DNA from 2 places in the Kitasatospora sp. NPDC001664 genome. Region 1 is predicted to be linked to the other one. Evidence: riboswitches for the same ligand, from Rfam matches in the RefSeq annotation. Region 1 holds a riboswitch; the other holds the start of a gene.

What was found. Region 1 has a riboswitch for cobalamin ahead of ACWCYY_RS17585 (cobalamin biosynthesis protein). Riboswitches for the same ligand answer to the same signal wherever they lie in the genome.
Region 2: it holds a riboswitch for cobalamin, as region 1 does, so the genes downstream of both, metE (5-methyltetrahydropteroyltriglutamate--homocysteine S-methyltransferase) here and ACWCYY_RS17585 (cobalamin biosynthesis protein) in region 1, are expected to answer to the same signal.

Annotation. Positions count from the first base shown of each region.
Region 1 is NZ_JBSFGS010000011.1:174,429-179,173, reverse strand. It holds gene ACWCYY_RS17600 (alpha/beta hydrolase family protein) at 1-469, opposite strand, end outside; gene ACWCYY_RS17595 (helix-turn-helix domain-containing protein) at 581-1,273, opposite strand; gene ACWCYY_RS17590 (YidB family protein) at 1,554-2,081, opposite strand; cobalamin riboswitch at 2,115-2,296, shown strand; gene ACWCYY_RS17585 (cobalamin biosynthesis protein) at 2,366-3,322, shown strand; gene ACWCYY_RS17580 (cobyric acid synthase) at 3,319-4,745, shown strand, end outside.
Region 2 is NZ_JBSFGS010000010.1:30,385-35,129, forward strand. It holds gene metE (5-methyltetrahydropteroyltriglutamate--homocysteine S-methyltransferase) at 1-2,075, opposite strand, end outside; cobalamin riboswitch at 2,215-2,453, opposite strand; gene ACWCYY_RS15815 (serine hydrolase domain-containing protein) at 2,664-3,839, shown strand; gene ACWCYY_RS15820 (serine hydrolase domain-containing protein) at 3,882-4,745, shown strand, end outside.

The DNA.
Region 1 (4,745 bases):
GCAGGACCCAGGTGCCGCGCTTGCCGGGGGTGTACCAGGCGGGGAGGTCGCCGTGCTCACCGGCCGCGATGGTGTCGGTGTGGTCGATGCCGAGGGCGGTACGCGGGTCACCGGTGAGCACCCGCGGGGTGAACTCGACCTTGGTGCCGGGGTCGAGGGAGCCGCCGTCGACCAGCTCCAGGCGGCGGGTGACGGTCTGCGGCCCGGTGGCCAGCACCTCGCCCACCACGGCGTGCCCGCCGTTCGGCCACTCCAGCGCGTACCGGCCCGACAGGGCGGTGGCGGAGCTGCGGGTGAGCACCACCGCGCCCGGGGCCAGGTCGTGCACCCGCAGTTCGGGGGCGCTGCCGGGCTCGGGCCGTCCGGGCCGCACCACGTTCTGGGAGGCCCGGCGGCCGATCAGCAGGACGGCCGCGCCACCGGCTCCGACGACGGCGGCGGCCACCATGGCCGCGGTTCCCCAACGCATGGGCGCTCCCGGGTGTGAGGGCGGGTCTCGGACGTTGCGGTCCATTCGACCGGGGGCGGGAGCGGGGTGCCACCGGAGTGCCGCCGTACGGGAACGGGAGCGGACGGTGCGTCAGACGGGGATGTCGGTGGGGCGGGCCGCGAGCAGTTCCCAGAAGCGCTGGAGCGGCGGCACGTCGGGCTGCTGCTCGGCGACGGGGGCGGGTGCGGCGCCCCAGTGCATCGGCACGACGTGGTCCTGCTGGAGGTCGGCGAGGACGCTCTCCAGGACGGAGCGGGGCACCGGCAGCAGCTTGGCGACCGGCTTCACCTGGCTCTGCCAGCGGCCGTCCACGCACTGCCGCAGGCACTTCTCCAGGGCGTCCTGACGGTTGGTCACCCAGGCGAAGGCCCGGAGGGTGAGGCCGAGGACCTGGGCGAGTTCCCAGGACTGCTCCGGGTCTCCGGGCCAGCTGCCGGTCAGCTCGGCCTGTTCGTAGACGCGCAGGGCCACGCCGATCCGGCGGGCGGCCTGCTCCTGGGTGAGCTCCCGGGCCACCCGGAAGTCGCGCAGGCTCGACGGGGCGGTGCCCATCAGCTGCGCCGGCGGGCACCAGAGGGCGCGGGCCAGGGCGATGAACTCGGTCTCGTCCGGGCGGTACTCCCCGGTCTCCCAGCCGATCACGTGGGTGGGCAGCAGCCGCACCCCGTGCGCGGCCATGCCGGCCGCGACCTGATCGGGCGTCAGCCCGAGGCCCACCCGGTGGGCCCTCGCGGCGGCGGGTGAGAACGGGACCGGCGTGGGGGTGGGCGGTCTGCGGCGCATGCCCAGACCGTAGGTGCGGCCCGGCTGCCGCCTGCACCCGCTGAACGCACGAACCGGATTCCCGGCCCGGGGCGCGGCGCTGGAGGATCCTCCCACTACTGACGGGTGATCACCCAGGGCCGCTCGGAGATAACGACGGCGAGGAGCGCCCCGCAGGGGCGCGGGGAACTGCGCGTGGGGGAACGGCAGCACGTGCAACTGGCTGACGTGCCTTGAGTTGCAGGTGGACCGCCTTCCGACTCGCGCAGTTCCCCGCGCCCCTGCGGGGCGCTCCCGGGCGTCACATCTTGCCGAAGAGCTCCTCGATGGTGGCCGGGGTGGGGAGTTCGCCGTTGGGGGTGAGGCGGTCGACCGTCGACGGGAGGTGGGTGGCGAGGGTGTCGGCGGCCTGGTCGGGGGTGATGCCGGCGTTGCGGGCGAGCATCTCGAGTTCGCCGGGCGGGAGGGCGGCGGCGAGTTCGGGGCCGGTGACGGGGTGGTTGTCGCCGGTGCCGACCCAGGAGCGGGCCTGGGAGCCGAGACCGCCCTCCGTCAGCTGCTGGAGCAGGGCGCCGAGCCCGTTGCCCCGCCCGGCGCCGTTCGCGGCCAGCGAGCCGAGCAGGATGGAGAGCAGGTTCCCCGCGCTGGCGTTCCCACCGCCGCTGCCGCCGAGCAGGCCGCTGAGGAGTTTGCCGAGATCGGTCATCGCCGTCCCTCTTGTTTCTTCCGGGTCCGGTACGGCGACGGTGCCGTGCCACGGCCAGCCTGCCGCCGCCGCAGGCGCGCCGCACGGCGGGGCGGACAACCGTGTGACCAACCCCTCCGCCACCGTTGTTGACGCCCGGTCGAGGGGCGTGGTGGGATCTTTCAGCCAATCGGAGGCAAGGAGAGGAAGCCGGTGCGAATCCGGCGCGGTCCCGCCACTGTCACCGGGGAGCACGCTCGAACCATGGTCACGACGGCCCGCCCAGGCGGCTGTTGGAAGGCCCGAGGGTGTGTCCGACCCGGAAGCCAGGAGACTCTCGCCCCCGCTACGTCGATCCAGGGCGCGGACCCTGAGTGAGGACACGCACTGATGCCGCCTGCCCGGAGCCACGCCGACTCGCCCGCACCGTGCGCCGTCTGACCCCCTTTCTGCTGGGCGCCGCCGCCGGCTACCTGGCGGACGCCCGCTTCGGCGATCCCCGGCGCGGCCATCCGGTGGCGCTGTTCGGTACGGCCGCGACGCGGCTGGAGCGCCGGATCTGGCGCGACGACCGCGCCGTGGGTGCCGCGTACACCGCCGTCTGCGTCGGGGCCGTCGCCGCGGGGGCCTCGCTGGCCGGGCGGGCCGCGCGCCGCAGCCCGGTGGCGAGTGCGGCGCTGGCCGCCGCCGCGACCTTCACGGTGCTGGGCGGCAGCTCGCTGACGAAGGAGGCCCGGACCATCGGGGCCTCGCTGGAGGCCGGGGACCTGACGGCGGCCCGGGAGCGGCTGCCGCACCTGTGCGGGCGGGATCCGAGCGGCCTGGACGGGCAGCAGATCGCCCGCGCGGTGGTGGAGTCGGTGGCCGAGAACACCGCCGACGCCGTGGTGAACGCGCTCACCTGGGGGGCGCTGGCCGGGACGCCCGGGCTGCTGGCCTTCCGGGCCGTCAACACCTTGGACGCCATGGTGGGCCACCGCTCGGCGCGGTACCTGCGGTTCGGCTGGGCCTCGGCGCGGCTGGACGACGTGGCGGGCTGGCCGGGGGCGCGGCTGACCGCGCTGCTGACGGTGGCGGCCGCGCCGGAGCCGGGGACGGCCTGGCGGGTGTGGCGGCGTGACGGTTCGTCACACCCGAGCCCGAACGCCGGGCAGGCGGAGTCGGCCTTCGCGGGGGCCCTGGGGGTGCGCCTCGGGGGCACGCTGCAGTACGGGGAGCGCGTGGAGCACCGGCCGGTGCTCGGGGCGGAGCTGCGCCCCGTGGGCGTGCGGGACATCGAGCGGGCGTGCGCCCTGTCGCGCCGGGTGGGCGTGCTGGCGCTGGGCGTCGCACTGGTCGGACGGGCCGTCATCTCCGGTGCGGGCCGGAAGAGGAGGACAACGTGAGCAACGCGCTGCTGGTCGCCGGGACCACCTCGGACGCCGGGAAGAGCGTCGTGACGGCGGGCATCTGCCGCTGGCTGGCCCGGCAGGGGGTGCGGGTCGCCCCGTTCAAGGCGCAGAACATGTCGCTGAACTCCTTCGTCACCGCCGACGGCGCCGAGATCGGCCGGGCCCAGGCGATGCAGGCGCAGGCGGCCCGGGTGGAGCCGGAGGCGGCGATGAACCCGGTGCTGCTCAAGCCCGGGGCGGATGCGCGCAGCCAGGTGGTGCTGCTGGGCAAGCCGGTGGCCGAGGTCGGCGCGCTGGACTACCGGGAGCGCAAGCCGTACCTGCTGGAGCGCTCGCTGGAGTGCCTGGCGGACCTGCGCAGCCGGTTCGAGGTGGTGGTCTGCGAGGGCGCCGGTTCGCCGGCCGAGATCAACCTGCGGGACCGGGACATCGCCAACATGGGCCTGGCCACGGCGGCGAAGCTGCCCGTGGTGGTGGTCGGCGACATCGACCGGGGCGGGGTGTTCGCCGCCATGTACGGGACGCTGGCGCTGCTCTCGGCGGAGGACCAGGCGCTGGTGGCGGGCTGGTTCGTCAACAAGTTCCGGGGCGACGCGCGGCTGCTGGAGCCCGGGCTGAGGATGCTGCACGAGCTGACGGGCCGTCCGGTGCTGGGCACTCTGCCGATGCTGCCGGGCCTGTGGCTGGACGCCGAGGACTCGCTGGACCTGACCACGGTGGTGGACCGGGGCGCGGTGCGCGGGCCGGTCGGCAAGGACGTGCTGCGGGTGGCCGTGGTGCGCTTCCCGCGCCTGTCGAACTTCACCGACCTGGACGCGCTGGCCCAGGAGCCGGGCGTACTGGTGCGCTGGGCGACCCGGGCCGAGGAGCTGGCCGACGCGGACCTGGTGGTGCTGCCCGGCACCCGGGCCACCGTGGCGGACCTGGCCTGGCTGCGCGAGCGGGGCCTGGAGCCGGTGCTGCGCGAGCGGGTGGCGGCGGGGCTGCCGGTGCTCGGGGTCTGCGGCGGGTACCAGATGCTCGGCCGGGAGATCGAGGACGAGGTGGAGTCCAGGGCCGGGCGGGTGGACGGCCTCGGGCTGCTGCCGACCCGGGTGGTGTTCGGCCGGGAGAAGGTGCTGGCCCGGCCGGTCGGCGAGGCCTTCGGCGAGCGGGTGGAGGGGTACGAGATCCACCACGGCGTGGTGACGGTGGAGGAGTCCGCCGAGGCCTTCCTGGACGGCTGCCGGGTCGGCCCGGTGTACGGCACCACCTGGCACGGGGCGCTGGAGAACGACGGCTTCCGGCGCGAACTGCTGCGGATGGTCGCGAAGTTGGCCGGACGGGCGTTCGTGCCCGCGCCGGACACCTCCTTCGCGGCCGCCCGCGAGGAGCGGCTGGACCGGCTCGGTGACCTGATTGAGGAGCACGCCGACAC
Region 2 (4,745 bases), on a different contig from region 1:
CCGGAGAGCTCGTGGGCGACCTCCATGTGCGAGCGGGCCGCCTCCAGGGAGATCACGTCGGCGTCCAAGTCCTCGATGGCACCGAGGATTTCGCCGAACTCGGCGTAGCACATGTGGGTGTGCACCTGGGTGTCGGCGCGGACGCCCGAGGTGGTGAGGCGGAACGCCTCGGTGGCCCAGGCGAGGTAGGCGGCACGCTCGGCCTCGCGCAGCGGCAGGGTCTCGCGCAGGGCGGGCTCGTCGACCTGGATGACGGCGGCTCCGGCGGCCTCCAGGTCGGTGACCTCGTCGCGCAGGGCGAGGGCGATCTGGCGGGCGGTGTCGCCGAGCGGCTGGTCGTCGCGGACGAAGGACCAGGCGAGCATGGTGACCGGCCCGGTGAGCATGCCCTTGACCGGACGGTCCGTCAGGGACTGGGCGTAGCGCTGCCATTCGACGGTCATCGGGGTCGGGCGGGAGATGTCGCCGGCCAGCACCGGCGGGCGGACGTAGCGGGTGCCGTAGGACTGCACCCAGCCGTGCTGGGTGGCGAGGTAGCCGGTGAGCTGCTCGGCGAAGTACTGGACCATGTCGTTGCGCTCGGGCTCGCCGTGGACCAGGACGTCGAGGCCGGCCTTCTCCTGGTACTCGATCACCTCGCGGACCTCGTCCCGCATCCGCTCCTGGTAGGCGGCCGCGTCGATCCGGCCGGCCCGCAGGTCGGCCCGGGCGATGCGGAGTTCGGCGGTCTGCGGGAAGGAGCCGATGGTGGTGGTGGGCAGCAGCGGCAGGGCGAGCCTGGCCCGTTGGGCCGCGGCCCGCTCCGGGTAGGCCTGCCCGCGGTGGGCGTCCGCCTCGGTGGTGGCCGCGACCCGGGCCCGGACGGCCGGGTCGTGGGTGATCGGGGAGCCGGCCCGGGAGGCCAGGTCGGCGCGGTTGGCGGCGAGTTGGGGCGCGATGGTGTCGGCGCCCTCGCGCAGGCCGCGGGCGAGCAGGCTGACCTCGGTGGTCTTCTGGCGGGCGAAGGAGAGCCAGCGGGCGATCTGCGGGTCGATGTAGGGCTCGGCGGCGGCGTCCAGCGGGACGTGCAGCAGCGAGCAGGACGGGGCGACGTCCACCCGGTCGGCCAGGCCGAGCAGGGTGGCCAGGGTCGCGAGCGACTTCTCCAGGTTGTTGATCCAGATGTTGCGGCCGTCCACCACTCCGGCGACCAGGCGCTTGCCGGGCAGGCCGCCGACGGCGGCGAGGTCGGCCAGGTTGGCGGCGGCCGGGCCGGTGAAGTCGAGGCCGACGCCCTCGACCGGGGCCTTGGCGAGGACCTTCAGAGCGTCGCCGACCCGGTCGAAGTAGGTGGTGACCAGGATCTTCGGACGCTCGGTCAGCGCGCCGAGGTCGCGGAACACCCGGGTGGCGGCGTTGAGTTCGGCCGGGGTGCGGTCCTGGACCAGGGCGGGCTCGTCGAGTTGGACCCACTCGGCGCCGGCGGCCTTGAGCTCGGCCAGCAGCTGGGCGTAGACCGGCAGCAGGCGGTCGAGCAGGGTGATCGGCTGGAAGTCGGAGGCCACGCCGGGTGCGGGCTTGGCGAGCAGCAGGTAGGTCAGCGGGCCGAGCAGGACCGGGCGGCCCTTGTGGCCGAGCGCGATCGCCTCGCGGAGCTCGCCGACCGCCTTGGCGGAGTTCGCCGCGAAGACCGTGTCCGGACCCAACTCCGGCACCAGGTAGTGGTAGTTGGTGTCGAACCACTTGGTCATCTCCAGCGGAGCGACGTCCTGGTTGCCACGGGCCATGGCGAAGTAGCCGTCCAGCGGGTCGGCCTGCACGGCGGCACGGTGACGGGCCGGGATCGCGCCGACGGCCACGGTGGTGTCCAGCACGTGGTCGTAGAACGAGAAGTCCCCGGTGGGGACTTCGGTGATGCCCACGCCGGCGAGACTGCGCCAGTTGGCGCACCGGAGTTCGGCGGCGGTGGAGTGGAGGGCGTCGGCGGTGACGGTGCCCTTCCAGTAGCCCTCGATCGCCTTCTTCAGCTCACGGTTCGGCCCCTGCCGGGGGTAGCCGTGGACGGTGGCCTGCGAGGCGGTGGTGCTGGTGGTCACGGAGACTCTCCTTCGCGAGTCGCGCTGCGATCCCGGGAGGGCGCGCGGGCGAGGAGGTGTGACAGTGCGGACGCGGCACCAGGATGTGCCCGTCCGTTCCGTCGACCCGCCCACGAGGTCACCGAGATCACCGCGTGCGGGGTGCACGCGGGCAGTGGCAGGTCTTCGGACTCGCGGGCACGTCCGTCCTGGACAGGGCGGACTCCTAGTGGCCGTCGCTTCCCGGGCCCGTCACGGGCCCAGTGCGTGTGACGGCGGTCGTTCCCACTCACCGCTGCGGGGCAGTCCCGGAATGGCCAGATGAAAGGCGTCACCGGGTTCCCTCTTGCGACGCACCTGACCGGCTGTCAGGGCGAACCGACTGCGGTCCCCACCCTAGGCCCCCGCGCCGGTCCTGTCCCGCACGTCCGCATGTCGGAAGCGGCTTCGAGACGGGCCCAGGACCACGGTCCCGGGGGCGGGCCCGCCCCCGGAGCACGTTCCCGGAGGTCATCTCGTCCCGGGCGACGACGGATTGACGGTCCGTCGGATGGTCCTCTGGAAGGGCGCCGGGACGAGGTCCGGCGCCCGAACCGGAGGGGCCCGACGATGAACGAGCACGCACCGCAGCAGCACCGCCCGACCCGCGGCACCACCCGCCGCACCACCCGCCGAGGGGTGGCCGCCGCCGTCACCGCCGCGACCGCCGCCGCCGTGCTGGCCGGGGCCCTGGCACCGGCCGAGGCCTTCGCCGGCCCACGGCCGGACGCCGTGCAGCAGCGCCTGGACGCCCTGGTCAAGAACGACGGCGTGCCCGCCGCCCTGGTGACCGTCAAGGGCCGCGACGGCCGCAGCCGCACCTACACCGCCGGTGTCGGCGACGCGGTCACCAAGGCCAAGGTGCCGGTGGACGGGCAGGTGAGGATCGGCAGCAACACCAAGGCGTTCACCGCCGTGGTGATCCTCCAACTGGTCGCCGAGGGCAAGGTCGGCCTGGACGCGTCCGTCGACACCTACCTCCCGGGCCTGGTGCGCGGGGACGGCATCGACGGCCGGAAGATCACGGTCCGTCAGCTGCTCCAGCACACCAGCGGCCTGCCCGAGTACGTGAACCAGGGCGCGGTCCTGAGCGACCCCGGGCGCTACTACGAGCCGCGCGAACTCCTCGACGCCGCGCTGGCCCAGAAGGCCCACTCCGCCCCCGGCACCCAGTGGGAGTACAACAACACCAACTACCTGCTGGCGGGCCTGATCATCCAGAAGGTCACCGGGCGTCCGCTCGGCGAGGAGATCACCAAGCGGGTCATCGACCGGATCGGCCTGCGGCACACCTACTTCCCCGCTCCCGGGGACCGGACGATCCACGAGGCCCACCCCAAGGGGTACCAGCGCACCGCCGACGGCTCGCTGCGCGACTACAGCGAGCTGGACCCGTCCTGGGGCTGGGCGGCCGGCGCCGTCGTGTCGACCAACAGCGACGTCAACCGGTTCTACGGCGCGCTGCTGGCCGGCCGCCTGCTGCCCGCGGCCCAGCTGGCCGAGATGCGCACCACCGTCCCCGCCGAGGCGATCGGCCCCGGTGCCCGCTACGGGCTCGGGCTGGTCAGCCGACCGCTCTCCTGCGGCGGCCTCGCCTGGGGCCACGGCGGGGCGATCCCGGGCTTCGAGACCGTCGGCGGCGCCACCGAGGACGGACGGGCCGTCAACGTCGCGGTGACCACCATCCCGAACCCCGAGACCGCGAAGCGCGTGGAGCAGGTGGTGGACGCGGCGCTCTGCCGCTGACCCCCGCCCCCCGCACAGTTCCCCCGCACCAGTGGAGTCCTGATGAACCAACACGCCCTGCAGCGGCTGCGGTACGCCGTGACGGCGACCGCCGCCGCCGGGCTCGCCCTGACCGCCTTCGCCCCGGCCCCGGCCGAGGCCTCCGCCGGGCCGCGCCCGGACGTCGTGCAGCAGCGCCTCGACGCGCTGGTGAAGGACGACGGGATGCCCGCCGCCCTGGCCACCGTCAAGGGCCGCGACGGCCGCAGCCGCACCTACACCGCCGGTGTCGGCGACCTGGCCACCGGCGCCCGGGTCCCGGTGGACGGGCAGATCCGGGCCGGCAGCAACACCAAGGCGTTCACCGCCGTGGTGGTGCTCCAGCTGGTCGCCGAGGGCAAGGTCGCCCTGGACGCGTCCGTCGACACCTACCTGCCCGGCCTGCTGCGCGGGGACGGCATCGACGGACGGAGGACCACGGTCCGTCAGCTGCTCCAGCACAGCAGCGGCCTGCCCGACTACATGGACGCCCCCGCGCTGGCCGACTTCACCACCATCCAGTACCGCTACTTCGAGCCGCGTGAACTCCTCGACGGGGCACTGGCGCAGCGGGCCCGGTTCGCGGCCGGGACCTCCTGGGAGTACAGCAACACCAACTACCTGGTGGCCGGCCTGCTGATCCAGGAGGTCACCGGCCGCCCCTACGGGGAGGAGGTCACCAAGCGGGTCATCGACCGGATCGGCCTGCGCCGCACCTACGTCCCGGCGGTCGGCGAGACCGCCATCCGGGAGGCCCATCCGCACGGCTACCTGCGCACCGCACCGGGCGCGCCGCTGGTCGACTACACCGCGATGGACGCCTCGATGGCCTGGGCGGCGGGGGCGGTGGTGTCCACCAACTCCGACCTGAACGCCTTCTACGGCGCA